3 regions of the Gordonia sp. BP-119 genome follow, and region 2 is predicted to be linked to each of the others. Evidence: predicted binding sites of a transcription regulator. Region 2 holds the regulator's gene; each other region holds the start of a gene.
The links. The regulator LexA, encoded in region 2, represses DNA repair genes until DNA is damaged. The targets are predictions, from matches to a motif close to CGAACANNTGTTCG.
Positions count from the first base shown of each region.

Region 1: the regulator LexA is predicted to act here: its motif matches at 3,610-3,623, upstream of JW364_RS04370 (HNH endonuclease signature motif containing protein).
Region 3: the regulator LexA is predicted to act here: its motif matches at 5,147-5,160, upstream of JW364_RS18360 (HNH endonuclease signature motif containing protein).

Region 1 covers NZ_JAFFZF010000004.1:117,205-127,619, reverse strand. Annotated here, with positions in the region: gene JW364_RS04385 (molybdopterin-dependent oxidoreductase) at 1-2,197, shown strand, start outside; gene JW364_RS04380 (thioesterase family protein) at 2,271-2,759, shown strand; gene JW364_RS04375 (hypothetical protein) at 2,759-3,448, shown strand; gene JW364_RS04370 (HNH endonuclease signature motif containing protein) at 3,638-5,341, shown strand; gene JW364_RS04365 (glycoside hydrolase family 13 protein) at 5,432-7,276, opposite strand; gene JW364_RS04360 (globin) at 7,354-7,800, opposite strand; gene JW364_RS04355 (HNH endonuclease) at 7,934-8,515, shown strand; gene JW364_RS04350 (hypothetical protein) at 8,666-8,920, shown strand; gene JW364_RS04345 (DUF5130 family protein) at 8,907-9,401, shown strand; gene JW364_RS04340 (cation:dicarboxylate symporter family transporter) at 9,473-10,415, opposite strand, start outside.
Region 2 covers NZ_JAFFZF010000028.1:37,210-47,624, forward strand. Annotated here, with positions in the region: gene JW364_RS16145 (peroxiredoxin) at 1-128, shown strand, start outside; gene JW364_RS16150 (alkyl hydroperoxide reductase) at 140-673, shown strand; gene JW364_RS16155 (aspartate aminotransferase family protein) at 811-2,061, opposite strand; gene hrpA (ATP-dependent RNA helicase HrpA) at 2,144-6,130, shown strand; gene nrdR (transcriptional regulator NrdR) at 6,104-6,604, opposite strand; gene JW364_RS16170 (LysM peptidoglycan-binding domain-containing protein) at 6,704-7,240, opposite strand; gene lexA (transcriptional repressor LexA) at 7,466-8,170, shown strand; gene JW364_RS16180 (phosphoenolpyruvate--protein phosphotransferase) at 8,148-9,857, opposite strand; gene JW364_RS16185 (DeoR/GlpR family DNA-binding transcription regulator) at 10,007-10,415, shown strand, end outside.
Region 3 covers NZ_JAFFZF010000035.1:12,561-22,975, forward strand. Annotated here, with positions in the region: gene selD (selenide, water dikinase SelD) at 210-1,199, opposite strand; gene JW364_RS18340 (hypothetical protein) at 1,271-1,561, shown strand; tRNA gene JW364_RS18345 (tRNA-Sec) at 1,595-1,689, shown strand; gene selA (L-seryl-tRNA(Sec) selenium transferase) at 1,868-3,184, shown strand; gene selB (selenocysteine-specific translation elongation factor) at 3,195-4,988, shown strand; gene JW364_RS18360 (HNH endonuclease signature motif containing protein) at 5,191-6,813, shown strand; gene JW364_RS18365 (zinc-binding alcohol dehydrogenase family protein) at 6,838-7,839, opposite strand; gene JW364_RS18370 (helix-turn-helix domain-containing protein) at 7,974-8,264, shown strand; gene clpB (ATP-dependent chaperone ClpB) at 8,332-10,415, opposite strand, start outside.

The DNA.
Region 1 (10,415 bases), on a different contig from region 2:
CGGCCGGGACCGCACGACCGGCGGCGAGATCGTCACCGCCGCGCGCGGTGACGCCGACGACGTGTTCAGTGCCGGCTACCTGTGTCCGAAGGGTGCGAGTTTCGCCCAGCTCGACAACGATCCCGATCGTCTCGACCGTCCGCTCATCCGGCGCGATGGTCGGCTCGTCGAAACCGATTGGGACACAGCGCTCACCGCTGCGGTCGACGGGCTGCGCGAGGTGATCTCGACCTCCGGCGGCGAGTCGATCGGCTTCTACCTCGGCAATCCGTCCGCGCACACCGTCGCCGGCACGATGTACGCGCCCTTGCTCATCCGGGCACTCGGTACCCGCAACGTGTTCAGCGCCAGCACCCTCGACCAGATGCCGAAGCAGGCGGCCACCGGTTACCTCGTCGGTCATGCGGGGACTTTTGCCGTCCCGGACCTCGACCGCACCGATCATCTCGTGATCATCGGAGCGAACCCGGTGGTCTCCAACGGCAGTGTGACCACCGCCGCCGACTTCCCCGGGAAACTGACCGCGCTGCGCCGCCGGGGCGGGCGCCTGACCGTCATCGACCCGGCACGCACCCGCACGGCGAAGTTGGCGGACACCCACATCGCGCCGCGGCCCGGAACGGATGCGGCGCTGCTGTGCGCGGTGGTGCAGTGCCTGTTCGACGAGGACCTCGTCGCCGCCGACCTCGGCGGGATCGCCACGCATGTCACCGGCGTGGAGGCGCTGCGCGACGAGCTGAGCGGTTTCACTCCCGAACGGGTCGCCTCGTTCTGTGGTGTGGCGGCCGCCGACATCCGGGCTCTCGCCCGGTCGATCGCCGCGTCGGAATCGGCCGCCGTCTACGGCCGGATGGGCACCACCACAGTGCAATTCGGGACCATCGGCAGTTGGCTCATCGACGTGGTGAACATCCTCACCGGCAACTTCGACCGGCCCGGGGGAGTGATGTTCCCGCTCGCACCGACCGCTCCGTCGCCCCGCCCGGCCCGTGCGGGCCGGGGGTTCCGTACCGGGCGGTGGCGCAGCCGGGTTTCCGGTCACGCGGAGGTCGGCGGTGAGCTCCCCGCCGTCGCGATGGCCGAGGAGTTCGAGACGCCCGGCGAGGGGCGGTTGCGGGCGCTGGTGACGGTGTCGGGTAACCCCGTCCTGTCCGCGCCGAACGGCGCACGACTGGGACGCGCACTCGACGACGCACAGTTCGTGGTCTGCGTCGACCCCTATCTGAACGAGACGACGCGGCACGCACACGTCGTGCTGCCGCCGCCGCGCCCGTCGCAGAGTCCGCATTTCGATGCCATCCTGAACAACCTGGCGGTCCGGGCCACCGCCCGCTACTCGCCGCCCGTGTTACCGCTGCCGGCAGGCCGTCCCGACGAGATCGAGATCGTCTGCCGGCTGATCCTGGGCCTGTCCGGGGCCGGGGTCGACGCCGACCCGGGCCTCGTCGACGAACAGGTCATCGCGGCCACGCTGTCGAAGGAGGTCACCGACCCCTATTCGCCCGTCGCCGGTCGTGACGTCGCCTCGCTCGTCGCGAAGTTGCCCGACGCGCCCGGGCACCAGCGTCGGCTGGACATGCTGTTCCGCCTCGGGGCGTACGGCGACGCCTTCGGCGCGCGCAACGGCCTCACGTTCGCGGATGTGCTGGCCGCGCCGCACGGCATCGACCTGGGGCCGATGCGGCCGCGCCTGCCCGGGGTGCTCCGCACGGCATCCGGCAAGATCGAACTCGCTCCCGACCCGCTCATCGGCGACCTCGCACGCCTGAGCGCAGCGGTGGACGCCGGGGGCGACCCGGCGCCGGCCGCCGACGGCAGCCTGCTGCTGGTCGGCCGCCGCCACCTGCGGTCGAACAACAGCTGGATGCACAATCTCCCGGCCCTCACCGGCGGTACCAATCGATGCACCCTGCTCATGCATCCCGACGATGCCGACCGACTCGGCATCTCCGACGTCGCCAAGGTCCGTGGTGCGGGCGGTTCGCTGACCGTTCCCGTCGAGATCACCACCGACATCCGGCCCGGGGTCGCGTCGCTGCCGCACGGGTGGGGTCATGATGTCGACGGCATCAGACTGGGCGTCGCTGCCGCCGAGCCGGGTGTGAACGTGAACGACCTGAACGACGGCGCCCTGCTGGACCCGCTCTCGGGGACCGTCGTCCTCAACGGTCTGCCGGTGGAGATCGCGCCTGCTTGACCGGGTCGGGTAGTGCGTAGGGTTGGGCCGGGGTGGCCGCGCTGGCCGCCCGCCGACACCGATCTGACAGGGGATGACGCACGTGCTCAACGAGGACGCCGGGACCACGACCGCTGACGGATACCTGGTCAAGGTGCCGGTGCGCTGGTCGGACATGGATGTCTACGCGCACATCAACCACGCCCGGATGGTGACGTTGCTCGAAGAGGCGCGCATTCCCTGGCTCTTCTACGACGGCCGACCGACCGCGCCCCTGCGCGACGGCTGCCTCGTCGCCGACCTACACGTGAGATATCAAGCGCAGCTGCGTCATTCCGAGGGGCCGATCGAGGTCACCATGTTCGTCGAACGCCTGCGGGCCGTCGACTTCACCGTCGGCTACGAAGTGCGCGCGGCGGGTGCCGACCCCGCCTCTCGCCCCGCCGTGGTCGCCAGCACACAGCTCGTCGCCTTCGACGTGGCGGCCCAGCGCATCGCCCGGCTCACCCCGGAACAGAAGGTCTACCTCGCCGGATTCCGCCGCCCTGCCGGGGAATCGGCCACACGCGGCGGGCCGAGTTGATGGAGCGGTTCATCGAGTTCGCGTCCTCGGACCGATCGAACGCCCTCGCGTTCCTCTCGCACGCAGTACGTCTCGACGATGCCGCCGTCGTCCGGGTGGTCGCGCGTTCGGACGGTCTGGTGGCCTTGTGGGCACATACCGGGTTCGACGTCCTCGCCACCCGGTCGGTGACCGGACGAATCGCGCCGACCGACATCGTGTGCGACGCTTCGACACTGCGTGCGACCGTCGAATCGGCCGGCCCGGGCACCGCGGTCGATCCCGGCTTCTCACTCGACAGTGCCTGGCGCGGAGCGCTTCCCGCTGCGGTCGGGTTCCGGCACATCGACGACGTACCCGCCCGCAGCGTGGTCGAACTGTCCCGGGAAGGCGCCCGGGTGGCGCGCGAGGAGGGGAGCGGGCACGGTCCCGCAACGGGTCTGCTCGATCAGGATGTCCTCGAGGTCACGTCGGAGGAGGGTGCGCTGCGGGCCGCGGTGAGCATGCGATCGGTCTTCGCCCTGACCGGCATGGGATTCATCCGCGACGCGGACGGACGAGCGGTCACCGAGACCTCCGACACCGGGGCGATCGCAGCCGACGAACCGGTACGAATCCGGATGTCGGCGGCGTGGATTCGGATCGATGCACGCTTCGGCTCGGTGTACCAGCGCCGGCACCGCGATCTCGCGGTCACCGTCCTGAACTAAACGGTGTGTCTCACGATGATCTCTCTTGTCGCCTGAGCTCCAGCCATGGTGATTCGCACTGGCCGCCACGCAGACACGATTATCTCGAAGTCGGAGGCCTGTCAGTACGTCGTGGTTCGATTTGTAGGACGTCCGGGACTTGGAAAAATCAAGCCTTGACTCGAACATATTTTCGAGTACGATGGTGTCATGTCATCGGGGGCGGGGGCCGGATCCACGGCGGTGGACCCATCACAGGAGTCCGTCGAACCGCGCTTTCGTCCCGACCATGAACTCTCCGCATCCGAACTCGTCGAGGTCCTCAACCACTGCGCGGGCTTGGCGGCAGCGTCCGCGCATCGAATGATGGTCGTTGCCAGCCTCATTCACGATGAACGCGAGATGGATTACGCGCAGCGCCGCGCCGAGACGCACAGCGGCGAACTCGACTCCATCGAAGCCTTCGAGCACCTATCAGCGCGAGTGGCCGCCGGCGAGAACCCCTACGAGCAGTTCGGGCCCAACGGTCTCGAACAAGCCATCGCCGAAGTCGGCGCCACCCTCACCGTGACACCGGCCGAGGCGAAAGACCTCATCGAGGCCGGCGACGCACTGCGCTACCGACTCTCCTTCACCGGGCACGCACTGGCGTGCGGTCGAATCGACAAGCGCCGCTTCCTCATCGCTCTCAAGCGCACCGATCTCATCACCGACGACGAAGAGATGCAGACCGTCGACGCCCATCTCGCCGAAGCGATCTTCGCCCGCCCACCGATGTCGACGGCCCGGTTCACCGCCATGGTCGATTCGATCGTCGCCAAGTGGGCACCCGACGCGATCCGCCGACGCAAGGAGCGAGTGAAGTCCGACCGCAAGGTGACGGTCACCCCCGATCGGTTCACGCCGGGGCAGTCCCGGATCTCCGGGACGCTGCCCGATGCTGATGCCGCCGAGTTCGACGCCCGCCTGACGGCGATGGCCACCGCGGTCCACGCCGGTGACCCTCGAAAGTTGGCCAATCGCCGGGTCGATGCCCTCAAAGCACTTTCGCGCGGCGAAGCCGCCATCACCTGCCTATGCGACGACTGTCGACCTGCCGCAACCGAACCCGACACAGCACCAGATTTCGACCCAGCGACAGTGGATACCGCCGAGCCGCCTGCACCAGCTGCTGAGATGGTGGATGCGGACACCTTCGTCGACCCGTCAGCCCCCGACACCGCTGCCGATGACCCGGCCGCGCCGACCGACTCGGCGTCGGACTCGCTGGCGCCGCGCGCGACCTTTCACATCGTGGTGAACCTGTCGACCCTGATCGGTCTCGACGACGATCCCGCGTTCCTCGACCGCCATGGCATCATCGACGCCGACACCGCGCGAGAACTCCTCGCCGAAGCGCGACGCACCTACATCCATCCCGCACCGACCCCCGCCGCGCCACTGGCATCGGCTCCCGAGGCAGACAGTTCGACAACGCGGTACACCCCGTCGAAGAAGCTGCAGGCGCTGGTGCGTGCCGGCGAACTGTGCTGCACCTTCCCCGGCTGCAACGCCCCGGTCTGGCAGATCGACCTCGACCACACCGAACCCTTCGATCACACCGACCCGCGGCGCGGTGGCCCGACCGATGCGCGCAACCTCAAACCGCTGTGCCGCTTCCATCACCGCATCAAGACCTTCACCAGCTGGCAGGACCACCAAGACGAGTCCCGCACCGCCTGGTTCACCACACCCACCGGTCACATGTTCGTCGGCAACGCCTTCAGCGGACGCGACCTGTTCAACAAGCTCTTCCCCAGACGATCACCCGATCACCCCGCCCGCGACCGACTCACCAAGCAGCGCGACAACGACTTCCGACGCCACCAACGCGCCGAGAAGCGCTGGAACGACGCCAACCCGCCGCCCTTCTAGCAGCGTTTCACGATTGTCTTGCTTGCTATCGACGGCGGTGAGGTGCCTGCGTGCCCCTCACGTGGTCCGCGGCCGGCTGCCCGAGTTCAGTCACACCAGCCAGGCCGCTGCGTCCGGCGCCAGCATCCCGTCGACGAGAGGCGAACTGACGAGCAGCAATTCGCCGGGCGGAAGGGGCACCGGCTCATCGCCGGCGTTCAGCGCGCAGACCAGCTGACCCTCGGAACGACGGAACGCCAGGCATCCCTCCGGCGCGCCGTACCACTCGAGGTGCTCACCGGTGAACTCCGGACGGGTCACCCTCAGGTCGATGGCGGCGCGGTAGAGCGACAGCATCGACCCCACGTCCTCGAGCTGGGCCTCGACGGTGAGCGCGCGCCACGACTCCGGGATCGGCAGCCAGGTCTCGGGCGTCGCACTGAACCCGAAGGGCGGCTCGGTCCCCTCCCAGGGGATCGGGACGCGGCAGCCGTCCCGCCCGCGTTCGGTGCGTCCGGACCGTTCCCACACCGGGTCCTGGAGTGCGTCGTCGGGCAGGTCGTCGACGTTCGGCAGTCCCAGTTCGCTCCCGTTGTAGAGGAAAACCGTTCCGGGCAGGGCCATTTCGACGACGAGCATCGCTCGTGCGCGCCTCGTGCCGCGCTCGAGGTCGAGTGCCCCGGTCTCCGGGTCGGCGACGGCGTATCGCGTGACCTCGCGGGCGACATCGTGATTGGACAGCGTCCACGTCGGAGTACCCGACACCGACAACACCGCGTCGAGTGAGTTCTCGATGGCCTCCCTGATCGCACCGGATTCGAACGGCGCCTTGGCGAGCCGGAAGTTGAACCCGAGGTGCAGTTCGTCGGGACGCAGGTACTCGGCGAATCGCTCGTTGTCGCTGACCCAGATCTCACCGACGTTGGCGGCCCCGGGATACTCGTCGAGGACCTTGCGGATCTTGCGGTGGATCTCGTGCACCGCATAGTTGTTGAAACGCGGGTCGTCGTCGGAGTTCTGCAGCAGTTTGGTCGCCGACAGGTCCATGTCGGGCAGGTCCGCGGGTTTGGCCATGCCGTGCGCGACGTCGATGCGGAAGCCGTCGACACCCCGATCCAGCCAGAAGCGCAGCGTCTTCTCGAGATCGGCGAAGACGTCCGGGTTCTCCCAGTTCAGGTCCGGCTGCTCCTTGGCGAAGATGTGCAGGTACCACTGTCCCGGCGAGCCGTCGGCCTCGGTGACCCGGGTCCAGGCGGGTCCGCCGAAGATGCTGTGCCAGTTGTTCGGCGGCTCGTCGCCGTCGTCACCGAGGCCGTCCCGGAAGATGTACCGCTCGCGTTCGGGACTGCCGGGGGCCGCGGCCAGCGCGGCCTGGAACCACTCGTGCTGGTCACTCGTGTGGTTGGGGACGAGGTCCATCGTCACCCGGATGTCGCGTTCGTGGGCCTCGGCGATGAGCTCGTCGAAGACGTCGAGGTCGCCGAAGAGGGGATCGACGTCCCGGGGATCGGAGACGTCGTAACCGTGATCTGCCATGGGAGAGGCCATGATCGGACTGAGCCAGATCGCATCGATGCCGAGGAGTTCGAGATAGCCGAGTTTGTCGATGACACCGGCGAGATCGCCGACGCCGTCACCGCTGACATCGGAGAACGAGCGCGGATAGAGCTGATAGAACACCGCGGACTTCCACCACGTGGTGTCAGCCGGATCCAGCTGCGACACAACGGGTGGTGCGACCGGTGCGTCGGCGGCGACGACGGCCTCGCCGGCAGCCGGCTCCTCGAGCGCATCGACGTCGGACTCGATCGCGCCGTCGTCGGACTCGATCGCGCCGTCGTCGAACGCGACGTCGGACTCGATCGCGCCGTCGTCGAACGCGACGTCGTCGGGCTGACCCCCGTCGGATGGCTCGGCGGGGACGACCTCTGGTGTCTCATCGCTCACCGTGGTCATTGTGCCCTACCTGAGTTTTCTCGGAGAAATCCAGGTCAGTCGGCGAGTCGGGCGGCGTGTCGGGACAGAAAACGCTCTCAGATGGGTGAATTCATCATCGATTGCGCAGCCATCTCCATGTAGTCGATCAGCGCCTGGCGGTGGGGTGCGTCGAGCGTGTCGTCGTCGATGGAGGCGATTGCGGTGTGCATACAGCGCAGCCACGCGTCCCGCTCGATGGGACCGACGCGGAAGGGGTTGTGACGCATGCGGAGTCGGGGGTGGCCGCGCTCATCGGAGTAGGTTCGCGGGCCGCCCCAGTACTGTTCGAGGAACATCCGCATCCGACGCTCGGCCGGACCCAGGTCCTCCTCGGGATACAGCGGGCGCAGCACCTCGTCGCGCGCCACCTCGCGATAGAACACAGCCGTGAGTCGCCGGAACGTCTCGGCACCGCCGACCTCGTCGTAGAAGGTCCGCGCGGGGGTTGCCGGCGCCGGTGCGGTCGGAGGGGATGTGTTGGGTTCGCCAGTCACCCTCGCCATTGTCCTCACCCGGGCGCGGTGTCTCAACGTCGACGCCGGGTCGGCCCCGTGAGCTGGCCGGACACCGTGAAACAGCTGTCACGGGGACCGCCACCGTGGTGGACTTGTGCTCGGCGGGGTGGCGGGAGGCGAGATGACGCACAGATCACACGCGAAGACGGGACGCGGGCAGATCCGTCCCGCTCCCGGCGCCGGGGCCTGGACACGCCGCCGGGTGCTGCTCCTCAACGCCACGTACGAGCCGCTGACGGCCGTGACGGTCCGGCGTGCGGTCGTCCTCATCCTCCGTGATCGCGCCGATCTGGTGCACGCCGACGAACAGGGCGAGGCGGTGCACTCCGTGGGTGGTGCGGTCCCGGTTCCGACCGTGATCCGCCTCCGCAGATACGTCCACGTGCCGTACCGGGCGACCGTGCCGATGACTCGGGCCGCTCTGATGCGTCGTGACCTGAACGGGTGCGGCTACTGCGGTGCACGGGCGACGACGATCGACCACGTGGTCCCGCGGAGTCGGGGCGGGACGCACACCTGGGAGAACTGCGTGGCGTGCTGTGCCTCGTGCAATCACCGGAAGGCGGATCGTCTGCTCGGGGAGCTGGGGTGGACGCTGCGGACGGTTCCGACCGTGCCGAAGGGCAGGCACTGGCGTGTGCTGGCCACCATCAAGGACATCGATCCGGCGTGGCTGCAGTACCTCGATGCCGGCGCCGCGTGAGGGGCATGATCCGGTCGCACGGGGTCGCCTCACACGTCTACGACGCGCTGTAGGCCCCCGTGGGCCGGGCGGCGGCCAGTGGGTTAGATTGATCAACGATGACCTGCGCCGACAACCGGGCGGGTCCGGCGCGACCATCGAAAGGGTGACATGGACGTCGACAGCCTGATCGTCCCCATCGGAGTGCCAGTCACGATTCTCACGGTGCTTGCTGTTCTGCTCTGTGTTGTCGCGATGGTGTTCTCCTCCGGGGTCAAGTACCCGAAGGTCGAGGAATACACCCTCGACCAGCAGTGGGAACACGCACCGCTTCTCTTCAGTGCCACCGACATCGAACCGATGGCACTTCCGCGGCATGCGGAACCCGGCGACGTCGATGGGAGCTCGGCCAGTGGCAAATGGTGAGGTTACGCACGCAAATGTGAGCGCCGAGGTCGCGGCCCGGTCGGCCGCCGAACTGCCGCTGGGCGCCGTCTTCACCAACAGCGGTCGCATTTCCGCGGCACGCTACCCGGCCGACGCTCCGACGACGCCGCCGTTCAGCAAGAAGGATCTGATCGCGCTCGACGAGACGCTGAAGGCCGCCAGCGAGAAGGCCCTCGTGCGCTTCTCGGTCTACATCGGCGACCTCGACGGTGAGCTGGAGACCAGCGCCCGCGCGATCCTCGCGAGATCGCCCGAGCCCGCGTACGGCACCCTCATCGCCGTCTCGCCGAACTCGCGTGACGTGGTGATCGTCTCCGGCAACAAGGTGTCCACCCGCGTGAACGATCGCGTCGCGGCTCTCGGTGTCACCGCCGCGGTCACCGGCTTCCGTCAGGGCAACCTGATCGACGGGCTGATCGCCTCGCTGCGCGTGATGGCCACCGCCGCCGCCGGCGGCTGATCGCTCGCACACCCGGATACACGAAGGCCGCCCCACCATTCCGGTGGGGCGGCCTTCGTCGTCGCGGGTCGTCAGTGGGTGAGGACCTTCTCGTGGGCTCCGCGACCGGTGGGGTCGTCGTCGAGTTCGTCGTCGACCATGTTGCTCTCGTCGAACGGATCCCGGCCGGACAGCACGTCGTCGATGCGCTGCTTGTCGATGGTGCTGGTCCACGAGCCGACGAGCAGCGTCGCGACCGCGTTGCCGGAGAAGTTGGTGACCGCGCGGGCCTCCGACATGAACCGGTCGATGCCGACGATGAGGCCGACGCCGTCGAGCATGTCGGGGCGATGGGCCTGGAGTCCGCCGGCGAGGGTGGCCAGTCCCGCACCGCTGACGCCGGCGGCGCCCTTGGACGCGATGATCATGAACGCGAGCAGGCCGATCTGCTCACCGACCGACAGCGGGTCGCCCATCGCGTCGGCGATGAAGATCGACGCCATCGTGAGGTAGATGGCGGTGCCGTCGAGGTTGAACGAGTACCCGGTCGGCACCACGACGCCGACTGTGGTCTTCTCCACGCCGAGGTGCTCCATCTTCGCGATCAGGCGAGGCAGCGCGGACTCCGAGGACGACGTCGCGAAGATCAGGATGTACTCGCGGGTGAGGTACTTGACGAGTTTGAAGATCGAGACGCCCGACACGGTGCGCAGCAGCACCCCGAGCACGCCGAACACGAACACCAGGCAGGTCAGATAGAACGCGAGCATCAGCGTCAGCAGCTGCTGGACCGCAGCCCAGCCGGTCTGTCCCACGACGCTGGCGATGGCGCCGAACGCGCCGATGGGGGCCACCCAGAGCACCATGGTGAGCACCTTGAAGACGAGCTTCTGGAAGTAGGAGACCGCGGTGAGGATCGGTTCGCCGGTGCGGCCCATCGCCTGGATCGCGAAGCCCACGAGCAGCGCGACGAACAGCGCCTGCAGGACGCTGCCCTCGGTCAGCGCGGACAGCATCGATTCCGGAATGATGCCC
Region 2 (10,415 bases):
TGGGCCGCAATGTCGACGAGGTCCTGCGCGTCCTCGACGCTCTGCAGTCCGACGAACTGTGCGCCTGCAACTGGAAGAAGGGTGACCCGACGATCGACGCCGGCGAGCTCATGACGGCCGGCGTCTGAGAGGAGAACAGATGAGCATCGACAACCTGAAGGAAGCACTTCCCGAGTACGCCAAGGACCTCAAGCTCAACCTCGGTTCGATCAGCCGCACCACCGCGCTGACCGAGGAGCAGCTCTGGGGAACCCTGCTGTCGACCGCTGCCGCCACGCGAAACGCCAAGGTGCTCAGCGAGATCGCCGACGAGGCCGCCGACACGCTGTCCGCCGAGGCCTACAACGCCGCGCTCGGGGCCGCGTCGATCATGGGGATGAACAACGTGTTCTACCGGGGTCGCGGCTTCCTCGACGGCAAGTACGACGACCTGCGTCCGGGCCTGCGGATGAACATCATCGGCAACCCCGGCGTCGACAAGGCCGTCTTCGAGCTGTGGTCGTTCGCGGTGTCCTCGATCAACGGCTGCGGTCATTGCGTCGCCGCGCACGAGAACACCCTGCGCGAGGCCGGCGTCGACCGTGAGGCGATCCTCGAGGCGCTCAAGGTCGCGTCGATCGTCAGCGGTGTCGCCCAGGCGATCGCGACCACCGAGGTGCTCGCCAACGCCTGATCCGTCGCATGTGAGACGACGACGGGGCCCGGCTGCGCTACGCAGCCGGGCCCTGTCGTTCTCAGGCGCACTCACCGCGGTCCGGCGATGACCACCGGATCGTCGGGATGACCACGACAAGGCCGTGGCCTGCGTCGTCAGCTCAGCGCCGCGCGCATCCGGTCGGCGAGTTCGCCGACCTCGGCGGTCGTCATCACGAACGCGGGCGAGATCTGCAGCGCCCCTTGACCTGCGGCCCGGGTGCTCACCCCGTGTTCGCGCAGCTTGACCACCGTCGCCGGCGCCGTCGCGGGGTCGGCCAGCTGTACCGCGGTGACCGCGCCCAGGCCGGTCCGGACCTCGGCGACCGTGTCGAGGTCGGCGAGCGGCGACAGCGCTGCGGCGAGGTCGCCTTCGAGCCGTGTCGCCTCGGCGAGGAGGTTCTCGCGCCGGATGATCTCGAGGTTGGTCAGCGCGGCGGCCGCCGCGCCCGCGTGACCGCCGTAGGTGTACCCGTGCCGCCACCAGACGCCGCCGGCGAAGAACGGCTCGGCGATCCGCGGTGCGATGAACACCGCGCCCATCGGGACATACCCCGAGGTGAGCCCCTTGGCGGTGGTGATCATGTCCGGTTCGAGGCCGAATCGTGCGGAGGCGAACCAGGATTCGCCGCCGATGCGGCCGAAGCCGGTGACGACCTCGTCGACGACGAAGAGGATGTCGTGGTCGCGGCAGATGCCCCGCACCTCGGCGAGGTAGCCCTCCGGCGGGAGATAGATGCCGCCGGCCCCGATGATGGGCTCGCAGAAGAACGCGGCGATGTTGTCGGCGCCCACGCGCTCGATGAGACCGAGCAGGCTCTTCGCGTCGTCCCATTCGACGTTCTGGACGTCGTGCATGAGTTCGCCGTAGCCGTCGTGGTTGAGCGGGATGCCCGCCAGCGAGGTACCCGCGGCATGCATCCCGTGATAAGCCTTGGTGCGGCTGACGACGACCCGCTTGGATTCGCGTCCGTGTTCCACCCAGTAGCGGCGGGCGAGTTTGACCGCGGTGTCGATCGAGTCGCTGCCGCCGGAGGTGAAGAAGATCTTCGATCCGGGTACCGGCGCGATGGCGCCGAGCTCCTCGGCGAGCCGCAGGGTGACGTCGCTCGCGAAGTCACCGAAGTTGGAGTAGTGCGCGAGGGTGCCGAGCTGGCGCGCGACGGCATCGGCGATCTCGGTCCGGCCGTGCCCGACGTTGGTGAACCACAGTCCGGCGGTCGCATCCAGGTAGGAGTTGCCGTCGCGGTCGAAGATCCGCGCACCCTCTCCCCTGGTCACGACGAACGGCCCGCTCGCGGTCACCGCACCCATGTCGGCGAAACCGTGCCACAACGATCCAGTACCAGTGCTCGAACCATCAGCCATGGCCCCATGATGCCGGTCCACGCGGCCCACGCGGCCACTGGGGTGAACCGGCCTCGGCGCTTCCCCATATCCTGGAGTGATCATGTCGGCCCCGTCCTCGTCACCTGACCCGTCCCCGTCTCCACCGGACACCGCTGCATCGGACATCCCCCGCTCGGATCTGCTCCGCGCACTCGACGACGTGGGCCTCGTCGACGCCGACCGGTTGCGTCGTCGCATCGATCGGCTCGCCGCGCGCCCGGATGCCGCGAAGTGGCGACAGTTGGTCGCCGATGTCGACAAGGCACGCGCTCGTCTCGACCGGCGGCGCGCGACCGTGCCGATTCTGCGCTTCCCCGACGAACTACCCGTCTCCGCCGCACGCGACGAGATCGCCGAGGCGATCCGCAACCACCAGGTCGTGGTCGTCGCGGGCGAGACCGGCTCGGGCAAGACCACCCAGCTCCCCAAGATCTGCCTCGAACTCGGGCGTGGCATCCGCGGGTCGATCGGGCACACCCAGCCCCGGCGCATCGCCGCGAGCTCGGTCGCCAAGCGCATCGCCGACGAGACCGACACCGAACTCGGCGACGCGGTGGGCTACTCCGTCCGGTTCACCGACCGGTCGGGCGCCGACACCCTCGTCCGGGTCATGACCGACGGCATCCTGCTCCGCGAGATCGCCACCGACCCCATGCTGCGCCGCTACGACACCCTCATCATCGACGAGGCCCACGAGCGCAGCCTCAACATCGATTTCATCCTCGGCTATCTGCGCCGCCTGCTGCCCCGACGCCCCGATCTGAAGGTGATCATCACCTCGGCGACGATCGATCCGGCGCGCTTCGCACGGCATTTCAGCACGCCGAAGACCTCGGTCCCGGTCATCGAGGTATCCGGGCGCACCTATCCGGTCGAGATCCGGTACCGACCGCTGAGCCTGCAGGAACGCCCCGACGACGGGGACGACGCCGGCGGCGGCGAACATGCCGACCTCGACCAGATACAGGGCATCGACGCCGCCGTCGACGAACTGTGGGCCGGTGGCCGCGGCGACATCCTCGTGTTCCTGCCCACCGAACGGGACATCCGAGAGACCGCCGAGGCGCTCCGTCGACGAACCGGCGGCGGCAAGGGTCCCGGTGCCGAGATCGTGCCGCTCTATGCGCGACTGTCGATCGCCGAGCAGCAGAAGGTGTTCTCCCCCTCCGACGGACGCCGGATCGTGCTGGCGACCAACGTCGCCGAGACGTCGGTGACCGTGCCCGGCATCCGCTACGTCATCGACACCGGCACCGCCCGTATCAGTCGGTACTCCACCAGGACCAAGGTCAATCGTCTTCCCATCGAACCGGTCTCACAGGCCAGTGCCCGGCAGCGGGCCGGTCGATGCGGTCGTGTCGCCCCGGGCGTCTGCATCCGTCTCTACAGCGAGAACGACTTCGACTCACGGCCGGCCTTCACCGACCCGGAGATCCTGCGCACCAACCTCGCGGCCGTCATCCTCCAGATGACCTCGCTGAAACTGGGCGAGATCGCCGAGTTCCCGTTCGTCCAGCCGCCCGACGACCGCGCGATCCGCGACGGTATGGGTGTTCTCACCGAACTCGGCGCCATCACCGTCCCGCGCGAGGGCGGGCCCCCGCGACTGACCCCGATCGGCCGGTCGATGTCGCGCATCCCGGTCGATCCCCGGGTCGCCCGGATGCTCATCGCCGGACACGAACTGGGTTGTCTCGACCACCTTCTCGTGATCGCCGCCGCGATGTCGCTCCCCGATCCACGGGAACGGCCGGCCGAGCACCGGGAGGCCGCCGACGCCCAGCACCGGCGCTTCGTCGTCCCGCAGTCGGACTTCCTGTCCTACGTGGAGCTGTGGCGGTACCTCGGCGAACAGCGCAAGGAGTTGTCCGGCAGCCGCTTTCGGCGCATGTGTGAGCGCGAGTACCTCCACTTCCTGCGCATCCGGGAATGGCAGGACCTCCATCGGCAGCTGACCGAGATCGTCAAGGACCTCGACTGGTCGGTCGCGCCCACCGAACTCGACGCCGACGCCGTCCACCGATCCATCCTGTCCGGGTTGCTCAGCAACATCGCCGCCCGCAACACCGAGGGCCGCGAGTTCACCGGTGCGCGCAACACCACGCTGATGATCTTCCCCGCCTCTCCGCTCGCCAAGAAGCCGCCCGCCTTCATCATGGCGGCCGAGGTTCTCGAGACGTCGCGCCTGTTCGCCCACACCGTCGCCGGGATTGATCCGCTGTGGGCCGAGAAACTCGCCGGGGATCTGGTGAAGCGGACCCACAGCGAGCCGCATTGGTCGGCGAAACGCGGAGCGGCGATGGCCTACGAACGCGTGACCCTGTACGGGGTCCCGCTCGTCGCCCGCCGGCGCGTCGACTACGGCCCCATCGACCCGGTGGTCTCGCGGGAGCTGTTCATCCGGCACGCTCTCGTCGAGGGCGATTGGCGGACGCAGCACGCCTTCTTCGACCGCAATCGCACGCTTCTCGAGGCCGCCTCGGACGTCGAGAACCGCACGCGCACCCGGGGTCTGGTGATCACCGAGGACCAGCTCTTCGAGTTCTACGACCAGCGGCTACCGGCCGACGTCACCTCCGCTCGGCACTTCGACACCTGGTGGAAGAAGGCCCGCCGGGCCGAACCGGATCTGCTGGATCTGCGCCCCGAGGACGTCACGGGAGGCACCGACGTCGCCCCGACGGACTATCCCGGCGCCTGGCAGCAGGGCGACACCCGACTCGAACTGCGCTACCGGTTCGAACCGGGCGCACCCGACGACGGCGTCACCGTCGTGATCCCGCAGGCACTGCTACCCCATGTCCGACCGGCCGGCTTCGACTGGTCGGTCCCGGGCATGCGCGCCGAACTGGCCACCGCACTGGTCAAGTCGCTGCCGAAACAGCTCCGCAAGAGCATGTCGCCCGCGCAGCGATTCGCCGAACTCGCGCTCGGCCGGCTCACCCCGCGCAAGGAGCCGCTCACCACCGGGCTGGCCCGCGAGCTCTCCGCGATCACCGGGATGCGGGTGACCGCGGGCGATTTCGACACCGACCGGGTACCGCCGCACCTGCGCATGCATTTCGCGGTGGCCGACGACTCCGGGCGGATCGTCTCCCGCGCCGACTCGTTGCCCGAACTTCAGCAGACCGGAACGCCCGCGGCGCCGAAGACGGTGTCGCGCACCCTGTATCGGACCTGGACCGCAGACGGGATCGGCTCGCTCGCCGAGCAGACCACGGTCGATGTCGCGGGGCAGCGGCTGACCCGGTACCCGACGATCGACGTGGTCTCCGATGCGAAGGGCCACGCGCGGGGCGTCGTCGTCGTCGATGCGGCGAGCCCCGAGACACGAGACCGCCTCCTGCGACGAGGGATCGTCGCCCTCCTCGACCTCGCGATACCTCCGCTGCACAAGCGGATCGCCGGCTCGCTGAGTCCGGTCGACCGACTCGCCCTGAGCCAGAGCCCGTACTCGACCATCGAGGCACTGCTCGCCGACTGCACCCGCCGGGCGACCCGGGACACGGTCGCCGACATCGACGACGCAGAGCTCGCCGCGGTTCGCTCACCGCAGTCCTTCTCGGCGCTGCTCGAACAGATCCGGCCACGGGTCGCCGCGGCCGCACCGGACTACTTCTCGCTGGCCGTCGCGGCCCTCGAACGGATGGCCCCGCTGCGGGCGGCGATCGACCGGCACGCCGGTTCGCTGGCTGCCGACGACGTCGCCGAACAGGTCGCCCACCTCGTGTTCGACGGATTCGTGGCGGCCACCGCGCGACGCCACCTGGAGAATCTGCCGCGCTATCTCGACGGCGCGCAGGCACGTCTGGAGGCACTACCCGCATCCGCGGCACGCGACCTGGCCGGGGTGGCCGCCGTCGATCGCGTCGTCGAACGGTGGACCCAGCGTCTCGAACAGGTACCCGAGCACCGGCGGGCGGCGGTCGACGACGAAGCACAGTGGCTCGTCGAGGAGTTGCGCGTGGGGCTGTTCGCCCAGCGTCTCGGTACCGCGTTCCCGGTGTCGGAGAAACGGGTCCTACGAGCTCTGGACCGACTCGGCTGACACGGGTTCGGCGAGCGCGCTCCCGGAACCCGATGCCGCCTTCAGGTCGTCGATCTCACGCTGGAAGTCCTCCACCGAGTCGAACGACCGGTACACCGAGGCGAAACGCAGATACGCCACCTCGTCGAGATCGCGGAGCGGGCCCAGGATGGCGAGTCCGACCTCGTTGCTGGGGATCTCGGCCGATCCACTGGCGCGCACCGTGTCCTCGACCTGCTGGGCGAGTTGCGCGAGTGCGTCCTCGGCGACGTGGCGGCCCTGACAGGCTCGCCGCACGCCGCGCATGACCTTCTCCCGGCTGAACGGTTCGGTCACGCCGTTGCGTTTGACCACCGCGAGCACGGCGCTCTCCACGGTCGAGAACCGGCGACCGCACTCCACACAGGAGCGACGGCGGCGGATGGCCTGCCCTTCATCTGCGACACGCGAGTCGATGACCTTGGTGTCGTCGTTCTTGCAGAAGGGGCAGCGCATCGTGTCCTCACGCAGGTCGCGGGACGCTGGAACGCACCCGAAGCGTGCGCCCCGCCGCTTGTCGGCCGGCCCCTGTGACATCGAGGATACCGTCCGGCCTCAGCGGTACCGGGGGGTGAGCAGGGGCTGGCCCACCTGCAGCGCGCTCGAGCCGAGATCGTTCATCGCGACGATCTCGTCGATCACGACCTCGCGCGGCATCTCGGGTGCCACCCGGCCGGCGATCGAGCTGAGCGAGTCCCCCGAGCGCACATGGACGACCTCGGCACTCACGACGGACGGGGTCAGCGAGTCCGAGTAGTTCTGGCCGACGACACCGAACACCCACACGACGAACGCCAGCCCGACGCCGGCGAGGAGCGCGACCGCGGTGCGGCGGCGACGGAACACCGCCGCGTCGGGTCCGACCGGGCCACGCCCGCGCACCCCGACCGGAGAGCCACAGTGGGTGCCGCCGACCCGCGGGGTCACCGGCGACGCACCCCGCGGTCGGGTGCCGGCCGGCCGGTTGTCTACCGGGCGGCCGCCGTCGGACAGCGGGGCGCGCGTCCGGACCCCATCGGCGCGGTCGGTGGGGGGCCGGACAGCGTCGGGACGGTCGGTGCGGACGGGAGCGACGAGAGTGGCGGTGCGCATGGTGCCCTCCGGTGTTCGGGTGTCTGGGATCGTGCGGGGTGTGACGGTCGGTGTTCGAACATCGATCAGATGTTCGATGCACTGATGTTCGAATTTGTAGCACGACGTCCCGACAAAGTCTCGCGACACATCGAACAAATGTTTGAGGTGCCGGTCGCACTCGGCTAGGCTCGGACCCGGTGCAAGCCATCTACCAGCACGTTCCGAAGACGAGAGGAACCGAACATGAGTGACACCGGCGATAGGCGCGGCCGAGCGCAGGGCGCCGACGACGAGGCCCCGTTCGACGCCGCCGCCGCCGAGGCCTCACTCACCCCGCGACAGGCCGGGGTCCTGGAGGTGATCCGCCGCTCGGTGCGCGAGCGCGGTTATCCGCCGAGCATCCGGGAGATCGGCGACGAGGTCGGCCTGGCCTCGACGTCGTCGGTGGCCCATCAGTTGCGGACGCTGGAACGCAAGGGGCTGCTCAAGCGCGACGCGAACCGTCCCCGTGCGGTCAACATCGCCCCGAGTGACACCCCGTCGCCGGACACCCCGTCGGCCGGTCAGCTGCCCGAGCCGACCTTCGTGCCGGTTCTCGGCCGTATCGCGGCCGGCGGTCCGATCCTGGCCGAGGAGGCCGTCGAGGACGTCTTCCCGCTGCCCCGTGAGCTGGTCGGCGAGGGATCGCTCTTCCTGTTGCGCGTCGTCGGCGAGTCGATGATCGACGCCGCGATCTGCGACGGCGACTGGGTCGTGGTCCGGCAGCAGAACGTCGCCGACAACGGCGACATCGTCGCGGCCATGATCGACGGCGAGGCCACCGTGAAGACCTTCAAGCGTCAGGGCCCCAACGTCTGGCTCATGCCGCACAACGAACTGTTCGATCCGATCCCGGGCAACGATGCCGTCATCCTCGGCAAGGTCGTCACCGTGATGCGGCGAGTCTGACCTCTCCACCGACCGAACCGTCGAGCACCGCCGCGGCAGCCTCGCGCGCCGCGGCGGGATCCGAGGTGGCCAGGGCGGCCTCGGCGGCGGCCCGGCAGTCCGGTGCGGACACCTCGCCGAGCCGGGCCCCCACGGCCGCGGCAGCAGCCGGCGCGCTGGACAGCGAGGTGACCCCGAGACCGACGAGCACGCAGGCGAGGTTCGGATCGGCGGCGGCCTCGCCGCACACCCCGACCGGCTTTCCCTGACGTGCGCCCGCTTCCGCGACACCCGCGATGAGGCTCAACACCGCCGGTTGCCACGGGTCGGTCAGTCCGGCGAGATCGGCCGACATCCGGTCGGCCGCCATCGTGTACTGGGTCAGATCGTTGGTGCCGATGGACACGAAGTCCACCTCGGCGAGGACGGCTTCGCCCAGGATCGCCGCCGCGGGCACCTCGATCATCACCCCGGCGACCAGACCACGGCCGCGGACCTCGGCGGCGAACGTGCGCGCCTCCGCCGGCGAGGCGATCATCGGCGCCATGACCCACGGCGCGACGGCCGACCCCGACGCGGCCTGCGCGATCGCGTCGAGCTGATGCGCGCGGATCTCGGGGTGCGCCAGCGCGATCCGATCGCCCCGCACGCCGAGCGCTGGGTTCGATTCGTCGGGATGGGTCACGAACCGGAGCGGTTTGTCGGACCCGGCGTCGAGGGTGCGGATGACCACCTTCTGCCCGTCGAACGCATCGAGCACCTCCCGGTAGATCGCGGCCTGCTCGTCCACCGACGGTTCGTCGGCACGCTCGAGGAACGCGAGTTCGGTGCGGAAGAGCCCGACGCCCTCGACGGGGTACCCGGCCGCGGCGCGTGCCGACGACCCGTCGGCGACGTTGGCGAGCACCGCCACGGCCACCCCGTCGGCGGTCTGCCCCGGACCGGTCCAGCCGGCGACGAGTGCGGCATGACGCCGATCCTCGTCGACGCGAGCCCGGGCCGCCTCGACATCGGGCTCCACCTCGATCCGCCCGGTGCTGCCGTCGACGAGAACGGTTGTGCCGGGCTCGATCTCATCCAGGTCGGCCACCGCCACCACGCACGGGATCCCCAGCTGGCGCGCGATGATCGCGGTGTGGCTGGTCGGTCCGCCGAGGCGGGTGACGAGGGCGATGGTGCTCGTGGGGTCGAGGCCCGCGGTGTCGGCGGGCGCGAGGTCGTCGGCGAGCAGGACCGACGGCACCTCCGGGGTGGGCACACCGGGTTCGGGTAGGCCGAGCAGTTCGGCGAGGACCCGGTCGCGCACGTCGTTGAGATCGGTGACCCGCTCGGCCATCAGTCCGCCGAGTTTGGTGAACACCGCCGCGAACTGTTCGGTGGCCGCGACGGCAGCGGCCTCGGCGGGAGCGCCCTTGCCGATGAGCGCGGTCGCGGCACCGATCCAGCCGCGGTCCTCGGCCAGGCCCGCCGTCGCGGCGAGCACCTCGGCCGTCACCCCGGTGTTCTGCGACGCGCGCGTGCGCAGCCGCGCGGCGACGGCGCCGGACGCGGTGGCGAAGCGCGTGACCTCGTCGGCGCGCCGTTCCTCGGCGATCTCCACACCGACGCCGAGCTTCTCCGGCGAGTGGTCGGGTCGCTCGCCCGGCCACAGCGCGGGACCGTGGGCCAACCCGCCGACCACCGGGGTTCCCGTCAGGATCTGCGCCATCGTCTTGCCTCTCACTCGACTATCGATGTGACCACCGTTACAAAAAGTGCTTGACTTGTCAACACAAACAGGCGTAAACACAATTACTACAACATCCAATCCCACACGCCTCAACAAGCGGGGTGGTCGAAACCGGAGATCGGAGCCGTGTGTACGCCGAGGAGAGACAACAGGCGATCGTCGACGAGGTGCGCCTCGCGGGGCGGGCATCCGTGGCCGCGCTCGCCGAGAAATTCGACGTCACCAGCGAGACCGTCCGACGCGATCTCGCGGTACTGGAACGCGCCGGACATCTCCAGCGGGTCCACGGCGGCGCCGTACGCGCCGAGATCATGCGCACCCTCGGCGAGCTCGGGATCGACGAACGGGAGTCGAGCCAGATCGAGCAGAAGACCGCGATCGGCCGCGCGGCCATCCGGTTCCTGCCGCCCGACGGCGGTTCGGTGCTCTTCGACGCCGGCACCACCACCTACCGTGCGGCCGAGGCGACCGCACCCGATCGGAGGCTCACCCTGTTCACCAACAGCCTGCCCATCGCCGGCCTGCTCGCGGGCACCC
Region 3 (10,415 bases), on a different contig from region 2:
GGTCCACAACGGCCGCCAGGCCCCCGCTCCCTGAGGAGCGCCCGGAGCTTGCGGAGGGCGCGTCACGAAGGGTCTTGGCGACCGAGTCAGCGAACCCGGATACCCATCCCCGCAACCGTCTCGGCGACCCCACCGCTCCCTAATCCGAAAGAGGCGCATAACCCCTGCTCCCTGAGGTGCGAGGAGCGCAAGCGACGAGCCACGAAGGGTCAGCGCACCGTGATCCCGAAGCCCGCCACCGTCTCGCCGATCACCGGGTAGCCCGGGACCTCGCCGACCACGAGCAGCCCGCCCGAGGTCTGTGCGTCCGCGAGGAACAGCAGGTCGTCCTCGGCGACACCGGAACCGACCGTGAGGTGCGGACGCACCCAGTCGAGATTGCGGCGGGTACCCCCGGACACGAAACCGTCCCGAAGTGCCTGCGCCGCCCCGTCGACCGCGGGCACCGAAGCGCGGTCGACTACCGCGCCGACCCCCGACGCGCGGCACAGTTTGTGCAGATGCCCGAGCAGGCCGAAGCCGGTCACGTCGGTCGCCGCGCGGACGCCGGCCGCGACCGCGGCGCTCGACGCATCGCGATTGAGCGTCGTCATCAGGGCGATCGCCTCGTCGAACACCTCGCCGGTCTGCTTGTGCCGGTTGTTCAACAGTCCGACCCCGATCGGTTTGGTCAGGGTGATCGGCAGCCCCGGCTCGGCCGCGTCGTTGCGCAACAACCGGCCGGGTTCGGCCACCCCTGTCACCGCCATGCCGTACTTCGGTTCCGGATCGTCGATGGTGTGCCCGCCGATCACCGGACAGGCGGCCTGCGCCCCGACGTCGAGACCGCCGCGCAGCACCTCGGTCATCAGCTCCATCGGCAGCACCTCCCGCGGCCAGCCGACCAGGTTGATGGCGACGACGGGGGTGCCGCCCATGGCATAGATGTCCGACAGCGCGTTGGCCGCGGCGATGCGGCCCCAGTCGTACGGATCGTCGACGACCGGGGTGAAGAAGTCGGCGGTGGAGAGCACCGCGACGTCGTCGCGGATACGCACTGCCGCGGCGTCGTCGCCGTCGTCGAGTCCGACGATGATGTCGTCGCCGACCTGGCCGGTGAGTCCCGCGACCGCCTGCTCGAGCTCGCCCGGCGGGATCTTGCACGCGCATCCACCACCGTGGGCGTAGCCGGTCAGTCGGATGGGTGTCTCGCTTCGCACGGTCACCGTGTCGAGGGTAGCCCTCCGGTAATCTCCGATGCTGTCCTCCGGCGATCGCTACCATCGGGCTCATGAGGCAAGCAGACGGCGAGTACTACGTCACGGCCGGCGAGCTGCAGGCGTTCTGGGAATCCGGTCACCACTACTGGTACATGCGGGAGGACGGGTCGACCGACCTGTACGCCGACGAACTCGATATCACCCACGGCTGGCCCATCTTCCTGATGAAGCGCGACGAGGAGTGGTTTGCGAAGTGGGACGGCGATTTTGAGCGTGCCGTCGATGACGATCTCAACCCGAAGTTGATCCGCCACTTCGAGGAACTCATCACCGAGGGCAACTGGCCGCACCGGCAGGACTGACCCGGCCGCACGTCGGATAGGTTGGGACCGCGTGGAGGCGTATGGGTCCTGGTGGGCTCCCCGGTCTTCAAAACCGAGGAGGTCGAGTATCTCGGCCTGGCGGGTTCGATTCCCGTCCGCCTCCGCCAGGGGGGTCGACCGTGACCCCCGCCGGCTGAGCCGGTGACGAGCGAAGCGAGAGCCACCCCCGCCGGCTGAGCCGGTGACGAGCGAAGCGAGAGCCACCCCCGCCGGCTGAGCCGGAGACGAGCGAAGCGAGAGCCCACCCCCCGCCGGCTGAGCCGGTGACGAGCGAAGCGAGGAGCCGTGTCGAAGCCCCCCGTCACCGATCCGCGCCGTCGAATTCCGCGAACCGACGCACTGTTGGCCCTGCCCGCGGTGTCCGCGGCGCGTGCACGACTGGGCGACACAGCGATTCGCGACATCATTCGCCAGGCCCAGGACGCGGCCCGCCGCGGCGAGACGCCACCGGATGACGTCGAGCGGATCGTCGTGGAATCGGTCAGCGCGTCGTATGCCTCGTCGATCCGCCCCGTGCTCAACGCCACCGGGGTCGTCGTGCACACGAACCTCGGGCGGGCACCGCTGTCACCCGCGGCGCTCGACGCCGTCGGCGCGGCGTCGGGTTACGTCGACGTGGAACTCGATCTCGAGTCCGGCACCCGGTCGAAGCGCGGGGCGGCCACCCGCAGCGCTCTCCTACGAGCCTGTCCCGCAGCGGAAGACGCGCTGATGGTCAACAACGGTGCGGCCGCATTGGTACTGGCGACGACCGCGCTGGCGGCCGGGCGTGCAGTCGTCATCAGTCGTGGCGAGATGATCGAGATCGGCGCAGGTTTCCGGCTCACCGAACTGATCGCGTCGACAGGCGCCCGGTTACACGAGGTCGGCACCACCAACCGCACCCACGCACGCGACTACGCCGACGCCCTCACCGACGACGACGTCGGAGCAATTCTCAAGGTGCATCCGAGCAACTTCCGGGTCGAGGGCTTCACCAGCGAGACATCGCTCTCCGAGCTGCGCGGCCTCGCCCGGGCGCACGGCGTGCCCGTCGTCGCCGACATCGGCAGCGGACTCCTGCAACCCGACCCGCTGCTGCCCGACGAACCCGACGCCACCACGACACTCGAATCCGGCGCCGACCTCGTCATCGCCAGCGGCGACAAACTCCTGGGCGGACCACAGGCCGGACTCCTCCTCGGCGATGGAGCGCTCGTTCAGCGTCTCGCGAAACACCCACTCGCACGGGCCGTTCGCGCGGACAAGCTGGCACTGGCTGCGATGGAGGCAACCGTCGGCGGGCCACGACCCCCCGTCTGGGAATACCTCCACGCCGATCCCGACAGACTTCGCGTGCGTACCGAATCCCTGGGCACGGCAGTCGGATTCCCGATCGTCGCCCATGACGGACGGGTGGGTGGCGGTGGCGCACCCGGCGTGCCGCTGCCGGGGTGGGCGGTGCGGCTTCCGGTCGCAACGGCCGCCCGCCTACGCGTCGGCGATCCGGCCGTCCTACCCCGCGTTCACGACGACGCGTGTCTGGTGGACCTGCGCTGCGTTCCCGAAGCCGACGACGTGCGGGTACTCGCCGCGATCCGACAGGCTCTGGGCGCGTCGTGAAGTCGCGCTCGTGAAGTACGTGGTGGCCACCGCCGGACACGTGGACCACGGGAAGTCCACACTGGTGCGTGCTCTGACCGGGATCGAGCCGGACCGATGGGAGGAGGAACGACGCCGCGGGCTGACGATCGACCTCGGTTTCGCCTGGACCACACTGCCTTCCGGTGCCGACGTGGCCTTCGTCGACGTCCCCGGCCACGAGCGGTTCATCCCGAACATGCTGGCCGGCCTGGGCCCGGCGCCCGTCGTCCTGTTCGTCGTCGCCGCGGACGAGGGATGGAGCGCCCAGTCCGACGACCACCGTGATGCCGTCGCCGCCCTCGGCATCGAGTACGGGCTGCTGGTCATCACCCGAGCCGACCGGGCCTCGCCCGACCGCGTTCGTGAAGTGATCGATCTGTCGCGTGATCGCCTCAGCCGCACCGGCCTTTCCGATGCGCCGGCGGTCGTGGTGTCGGCGCCCGATCGCGTCGGAATCGACGAACTGCGCACACGGCTCGACGCCGTCTTGGCCGGGACATCACCGCCGTCGACCTCGGGGCGTGTCCGGTTCTGGATCGACCGGGTCTTCACCCGCACCGGCGCCGGCACCGTCGTCACCGGCACCCTATCCGCCGGGACCATCTCGGTCGGCGACACCCTGGACCTGCTCACGGTTGACGGCCGCCGGCGACTCGATGTCCGTGGATTGCAGAGCGAGGGTGCAACTCTCACCAGCGCCGGCCCGGTCAGCCGAGTCGCGATCAATCTGCGCGGCGTCGGCGTCGACGACGTCTCGCGCGGCGACGCACTCGTGACGCCCGGAGCCTGGCACACCTCCGCAGTCGCCGATGTCCGGCGCGTGAGCGGCATGTCCTTCGAGGAGGCACCGGAACACCTCGTCGCACACATCGGCACAGCGGCGCTACCGGTTCGGTTGCGCCCCTTCGACGGCGACCACGCGCGTGTGACCCTCGCCCGTGCCGTGCCGATGTCGCGGGGCGATCGGGTGGTGCTCCGGGATCCCGGCCAACGGATTGTTGGCGGTGGCGTCGTGCTGCACCCCGATCCCCCGGCGCTGACCCGGCGCGGCGACGCAACACGGCGCGCTGCCTCGCTGGCGGCCATGTCCGACGGCGCCGGGGCCGCCGAAGAAGTGCATCGGCGTGGCGCGATGCGCGTCACCGATCTGACGCGACTCGGCCTGGTCGACGACGCCGAGCCCGCTCCCCACGGCGTACGAGTGATCGGCGAGTGGTGGGTCGCCGAAACCTCCCTCACCGCCTGGGCGGAACGGCTTCACGCCGCCGTCCGCGAACTACATCAACGGGACCCGTTGTCGGCCGGGCTCTCTGCGGCCGGCGCACCCGCGCTGCTCGGGCTCCCGGACACGACGCTGCTGGCGACCGTCATCTCGGAAGCCGGGCTGTCATCGTCCGACGGGCACCTGGCAATCCCGGGTCACAAGCCCTCCCTGGGTGATGCCGACGACGCGGTCAGCGCACTGGAGCGCCGGCTCGCCGACCACCCGTTCCGTGCACCCGAGGCCGATGACCTCACCGCACTCGGCTTGGGCGCCCGAGAACTCGCCGCCGCCGAGCGCACGGGCCGAATTCTCCGTTTGCGCGACGGTGTCGTGCTGTTGCCGACCGCCCCCGCCCTGGCGATGCGCATCCTCGCCTCGCTCGATCAGCCGTTCACCACCAGCGCCGCTCGTCAGGCGCTCGGAACCACTCGGCGCGTGGTCATTCCGCTACTGGAGTACCTCGACGCCCGCGGTTGGACCCGCCGTCTTGACGCCGGGCACCGGGAGGTCGTGCGCTGAGCAACGGGCGGTGGTCCTGTCGTACAGGTCGCCGTGTGAATCGCGGGAAGAGCTTCCGTCCGAGGCCCCTACCACACGACACCGACAAGTCGACATCAACGAATAGCATTGCACAGCAGTATGTTTGGCCTTGCCGCACGTCTGGATTGGTGTACACTCGAACCTACATTCGCAGCAACGGTTCTCGGAGGAGGTGACCGTCATGCCCAGCACCGCACACGTCGGTGGCGACTCGACAGCGCCGCAACCGCGTGCCGTTGAGTTGGTGGCCGATCTCCACCGCACCCTCGACAAATTGCAGACCGTGGATCTGTCGCCGTGTACCGATGCCGAACTCGCTGAGGTGGCCGCGGAGACCGAACGCGCCATCGCTCGTCTGACCGTCGCCGGGGACCGGCAGATCGATCAGGCCGTCGCCCGCGACCTGCCACGCAAGGCCGGCTGCCGCACCCTGATGCAGTTCATGACCCACCGGCTACGAGTGTCGAACCCGATGCGCCGCCGTAAGCATATGGACGCCACCGCCCACCGGACCAGCCTCGGCGGCGAGGTCCTCCCACCCGAATACCCCTGTCTCGCCGAAGCGTTCGCACAAGGCACGGTCGGCACCGCGCACGTCCAGGCCGCATTGGACGTCCTCGACCGCATCCCGGGCACCATCGACCACGACATCAAGGTCGCCGCTGAACGACAGATGGCCGAAATCGCCGAAGCCCACACGCCTGCCGAGATCACCCGGCTCGGCGCGCGGCTGCTCGCCCATCTCGACCCCGACGGCACCCTGGCCGACGACACCGACCAGAAACGACGCCGCGGCCTGTGGATCGGTCGGCAACGCGCCGACGGCACCGCCAAGATATCGGGCACCCTGACACCCGAACTCGTCGCCCGGCTGACGATGATGTTCGCCGTCTGGGGCAAACCCGGACTCAACAACCCCGACGACCCGCAGTCGCCTCGCGGACCGGCCGGCACCGCCGACCCCGACGCCCTGGCCTCGGCAGCCGACCGCGACGGCCGCACTCTCGCCCAGACCAATCACGACGCCCTCGACGCCGCACTGGCCGCAGGCTTCGCCGACGGAACACTGGGAACCTCGCACCGAGGCCTGCCCGTGCAACTGATCATCAAAGCCGACCTCTCCGACCTGACCCGCGAAGCCGGACTCGCCACCACCGCCACCGGAACCCTGCTGCCCATCCGGGACTTGATCGCGATGGCCGCCGACATGCAACCCTGGCTCGCGATCTTCAAAGACGCCACCACCGTCCCCCTGCACTTCGGACGGGGCAAACGCCTCGCCACCCGCGAACAACGCCTGGTCTCCTTCGCCCGACCCGACGGCGAGGTGTGCTCGGCTCCCGGGTGCGATCAGCCCGCCACCCAGGTCGAGCTTCATCACGCCGAACGAGACTGGGCCAAGGGCGGACTCACCGACATCGATGACCTCGCACCGGCCTGTCCCCGCCACAACCGCATGGTCGGCGACCAACCCGGCCAGTACACCACCCGGATCGTCCGGTCCGGGCCAGACGAAGGCCGCTGCGCCTGGCGACTCAACGTCGAACCCGGCGCACCGCCCAACCCCGAATACATCAACCGCCGACCCGACATACCCAAGCGGTTGCAGGCCCACCTGGCACAGGTGCGGCGAGAGATCCACGGACGCACCACGTCCGGCGACGAGCCACGCCCACATGACGCGCGCCGCTCATGGCTGAAAACCAGCCACGTCATCGACGTCCGACCACCCCGACCCGGACCACGCACGCCCCGGCCCTCCCTCGTCGAAGCACACCTCATGGAGTTACTCGCCACCTCGTGAAGTTCGCCGGCTCATCCGCGGTGGTCAGCGCGTGAGGACCACCTTGCCGATCGCCCCTCCGGATTCGGAGACTCGGTGCGCTGTACGAAGATTCTCGATCGTGAAACCAGCCAGTTCACGGTTGACAGTGCTGCGAATCTTGCCGGCGTCGACGAGTTCGGCGACCCGGCCGAGGATCTCGTGTTGTGAGTCGTCTTCCGGTGCGAACAACGGCTTGGAGAACATCAACTCCCAATGCCAACTCTGGCTCTTCTGCTTCAGCGGGAGGGTATCGAGACCTTCGGGCTCGTCAATGGCGACGACCTGACCGTGTACACCCATGATGTCGGCATAGGACTCGACATTTCCGTCCGAGTGGGGCGAGAAGATGTAGTCCACACCGCGCGGAGCGTATGCCCGCACGTCCTCGCGCAGGCGTCTCGGGTCGACGACGTGGTGGGCACCGAGTCCTCGCGCCCATTCCTGCGACTCAGGCCGTGACGCGGTTGCGATCACGGTGAGATCAGTCAGGGTCCGGGACAACTGAATGACCATCGAGCCGACGCCCCCGGCACCCGCCACCACGACGATCGTTCCCGAGTCCGCGGAATTGACCCGCAGCTTCTCGAACAACGACTCCCAGGCAGTGATCGTGGTCAACGGCAGTGCGGCAGCCGCGCCGAAGTCGAGGGACGACGGTTTGCGCCCGACGATCCGCTCATCGACAAGATGGAACTCGGCATTCGTTCCCGGCCGATCGATCGAACCGGCGTAGTAGACCTCGTCCCCGACGGCAAACCTCGACACCTCGTCGCCGATCCCGACGACAATCCCCGCCGCGTCGAATCCCAGAACACGCGGCGGATCGGAGTCACGCAGGCCTGCACGCACTTTGGTGTCCACCGGGTTGACCGAGACCGCGCGGACCTCGACGAGGAGATCGTGCGGACGGGGGGCCGGCACCGGCATTGTCGTCTCGGCGAACGCGCTCGGGTCCTCGACGGAGTTCGCAGCGACCGCGACCAGGGCTGTCATCTCTCGTGTCATGGCGCTAAGGTATCCCCACGACCCCAGTTACCCGCAAGGGCTCCTAGTATCCAATAGAAAGCATCGAGGCCAGCGCCATGTCACTACCGTCCCATCGCGGAGACGCCTACTCTGCGTCGTGTCCCTGCCGAGGGATGCTCGACCTTCTCGCCGACAAGTGGAGCGCCCTGGTCATCGGCGCCCTCCGCGATCGACCGATGCGGTTCGGAGAGCTCCGCGTGCGGCTGGACGGGATCAGCCCCAAAGTCCTCACGGCGACTCTGCGTCGGTTGGAGACAGCCGGGATGCTCACCCGCACCGTCTATCCGGCGGTCCCGCTGCACGTCGAATACGAACTGACGGAACTCGGGGTGGACGCCGCCGGGCCGCTGGACGCACTGCGCCTGTGGGTAGAGGACAACCTCGACCGCTTCCCACATCCGTAGCCGGCGCAGACAAAGGGACCCATCCCGAAGGATGGGTCCCTTTGTCATTCACTTGTCAGTCACGAACTCAGCCGAGTACCAACGACTCTCCGTCGGCACTGACGTTGACCGGCACGACGTCACCGTCGCGGATGTCGCCGGCGAGCAGCTGCTTGGCGAGCTGGTCACCGATGGCCTGCTGCACCAGGCGGCGCAGCGGGCGAGCACCGTACAGCGGGTCGAATCCGCGTGCGCCCAGCCATTCCTTGGCCTTGGTCGACACCTCGAGGTCGAGGCGACGCTGCGCGAGGCGCTTCTTGAGCTGGTCGAGCTGGATGTCGACGATCGACACCAGTTCCTCCGGGCTCAGGGCGTCGAAGATCACCACGTCGTCGAGACGGTTGATGAACTCCGGCTTGAACGCCGACCGCACCGCCATCATGACGTGATCCTTGTCGCCCCCCGCACCGAGGTTCGAGGTGAGGATCAGGATGGTGTTGCGGAAGTCCACCGTCCGGCCCTGACCGTCGGTCAGTCGACCTTCGTCCAGTACCTGCAGCAGCACGTCGAACACGTCCGGGTGAGCCTTCTCGATCTCGTCGAACAGGACCACCGTGTACGGACGACGCCTCACCGCCTCGGTCAGCTGGCCGCCGGCCTCGTACCCGACGTAACCGGGCGGAGCACCGACGAGCCTTGCCACGCTGTGCTTCTCGCCGTACTCGCTCATGTCGATGCGGACCATCGCCCGCTCGTCGTCGAACAGGAACTCGGCGAGCGCCTTGGCCAGCTCGGTCTTACCGACACCGGTGGGGCCGAGGAACATGAACGAGCCGAGCGGCCGGTTCGGGTCCGCGACACCGGCGCGGGCACGACGCACCGCGTCGGACACCGCCTGCACCGCATCCTTCTGACCGATGACCCGGTGTCCCAGTTCCTCTTCCATGCGCAGCAGCTTGGCGGTCTCGCCTTCGAGCATGCGTCCGGCCGGGATTCCGGTCCACGCCGACACGACCTGGGCCACGTCGTCGGGTCCGACCTCCTCCTGCAGCATCACGTCCTGAGAAGGATCCGTGCCGGTCTTCTCGATCGCGGCCTCGAGCTCCTTCTCCAGTCCGGGGACGCGACCGTACCGCAGCTCGGCGGCGCGTCCGAGATCACCGTCGCGCTCCGCGCGATCAGCCTCGCCGCGAAGCCTTTCCAGCTCCTCTTTGAGGTCTCGGACCGCGTCGATCGCGGTCTTCTCCGACTGCCACCGGGCGGAGAGCTCGTTGAGCTTCTCCTTCTGGTCGGCCAGCTCGGCGCGGAGCTTCTCGAGCCGCTCCTTCGACGCCGCGTCGGTCTCCTTCTGCAAGGCGACCTCCTCGACTTCGAGACGGCGGACGATCCGCTCGACCTCGTCGATCTCGACGGGGCGCGAGTCGATCTCCATCCGCAACCGCGACGCGGCCTCGTCGACGAGGTCGATGGCCTTGTCGGGCAGGAAGCGCGAGGTGATGTAGCGATCGGAAAGCGATGCGGCAGCGACCAATGCGGAGTCGGTGATGCGCACGCCGTGGTGCACCTCGTACCGGTCCTTCAGGCCGCGGAGGATGCCGATGGCGTCTTCGACCGACGGCTCGCCGACGTACACCTGCTGGAAGCGACGCTCTAGTGCGGCGTCCTTCTCGATGTACTTGCGGTACTCCTCGAGGGTGGTGGCACCGACCAGCCGCAGCTCACCACGGGCGAGCATCGGCTTGATCATGTTGCCGGCGTCCATCGCGGAATCGCCTGTCGCACCGGCTCCGACGATCGTGTGCAGCTCGTCGATGAAGGTGATGACCTGTCCGGCCGACCCCTTGATCTCGTCGAGCACGGCCTTGAGCCGCTCCTCGAACTCGCCGCGGTACTTCGCACCGGCGACCATCGAACCCATGTCGAGGGAGATGACGGTCTTGTTGCGCAACGACTCCGGCACGTCGCCGGCGACGATGCGCTGCGCGAGACCTTCGACGATGGCGGTCTTGCCGACGCCGGGCTCACCGATGAGGACCGGGTTGTTCTTGGTCCGCCGGCTGAGCACCTGCACGACGCGCCGGATCTCGGTGTCGCGGCCGATGACCGGGTCGAGCTTGCCCTCGCGGGCGGCCGCGGTCAGGTCGGTCGAGTACTTCTCGAGAGCCTGGTAGG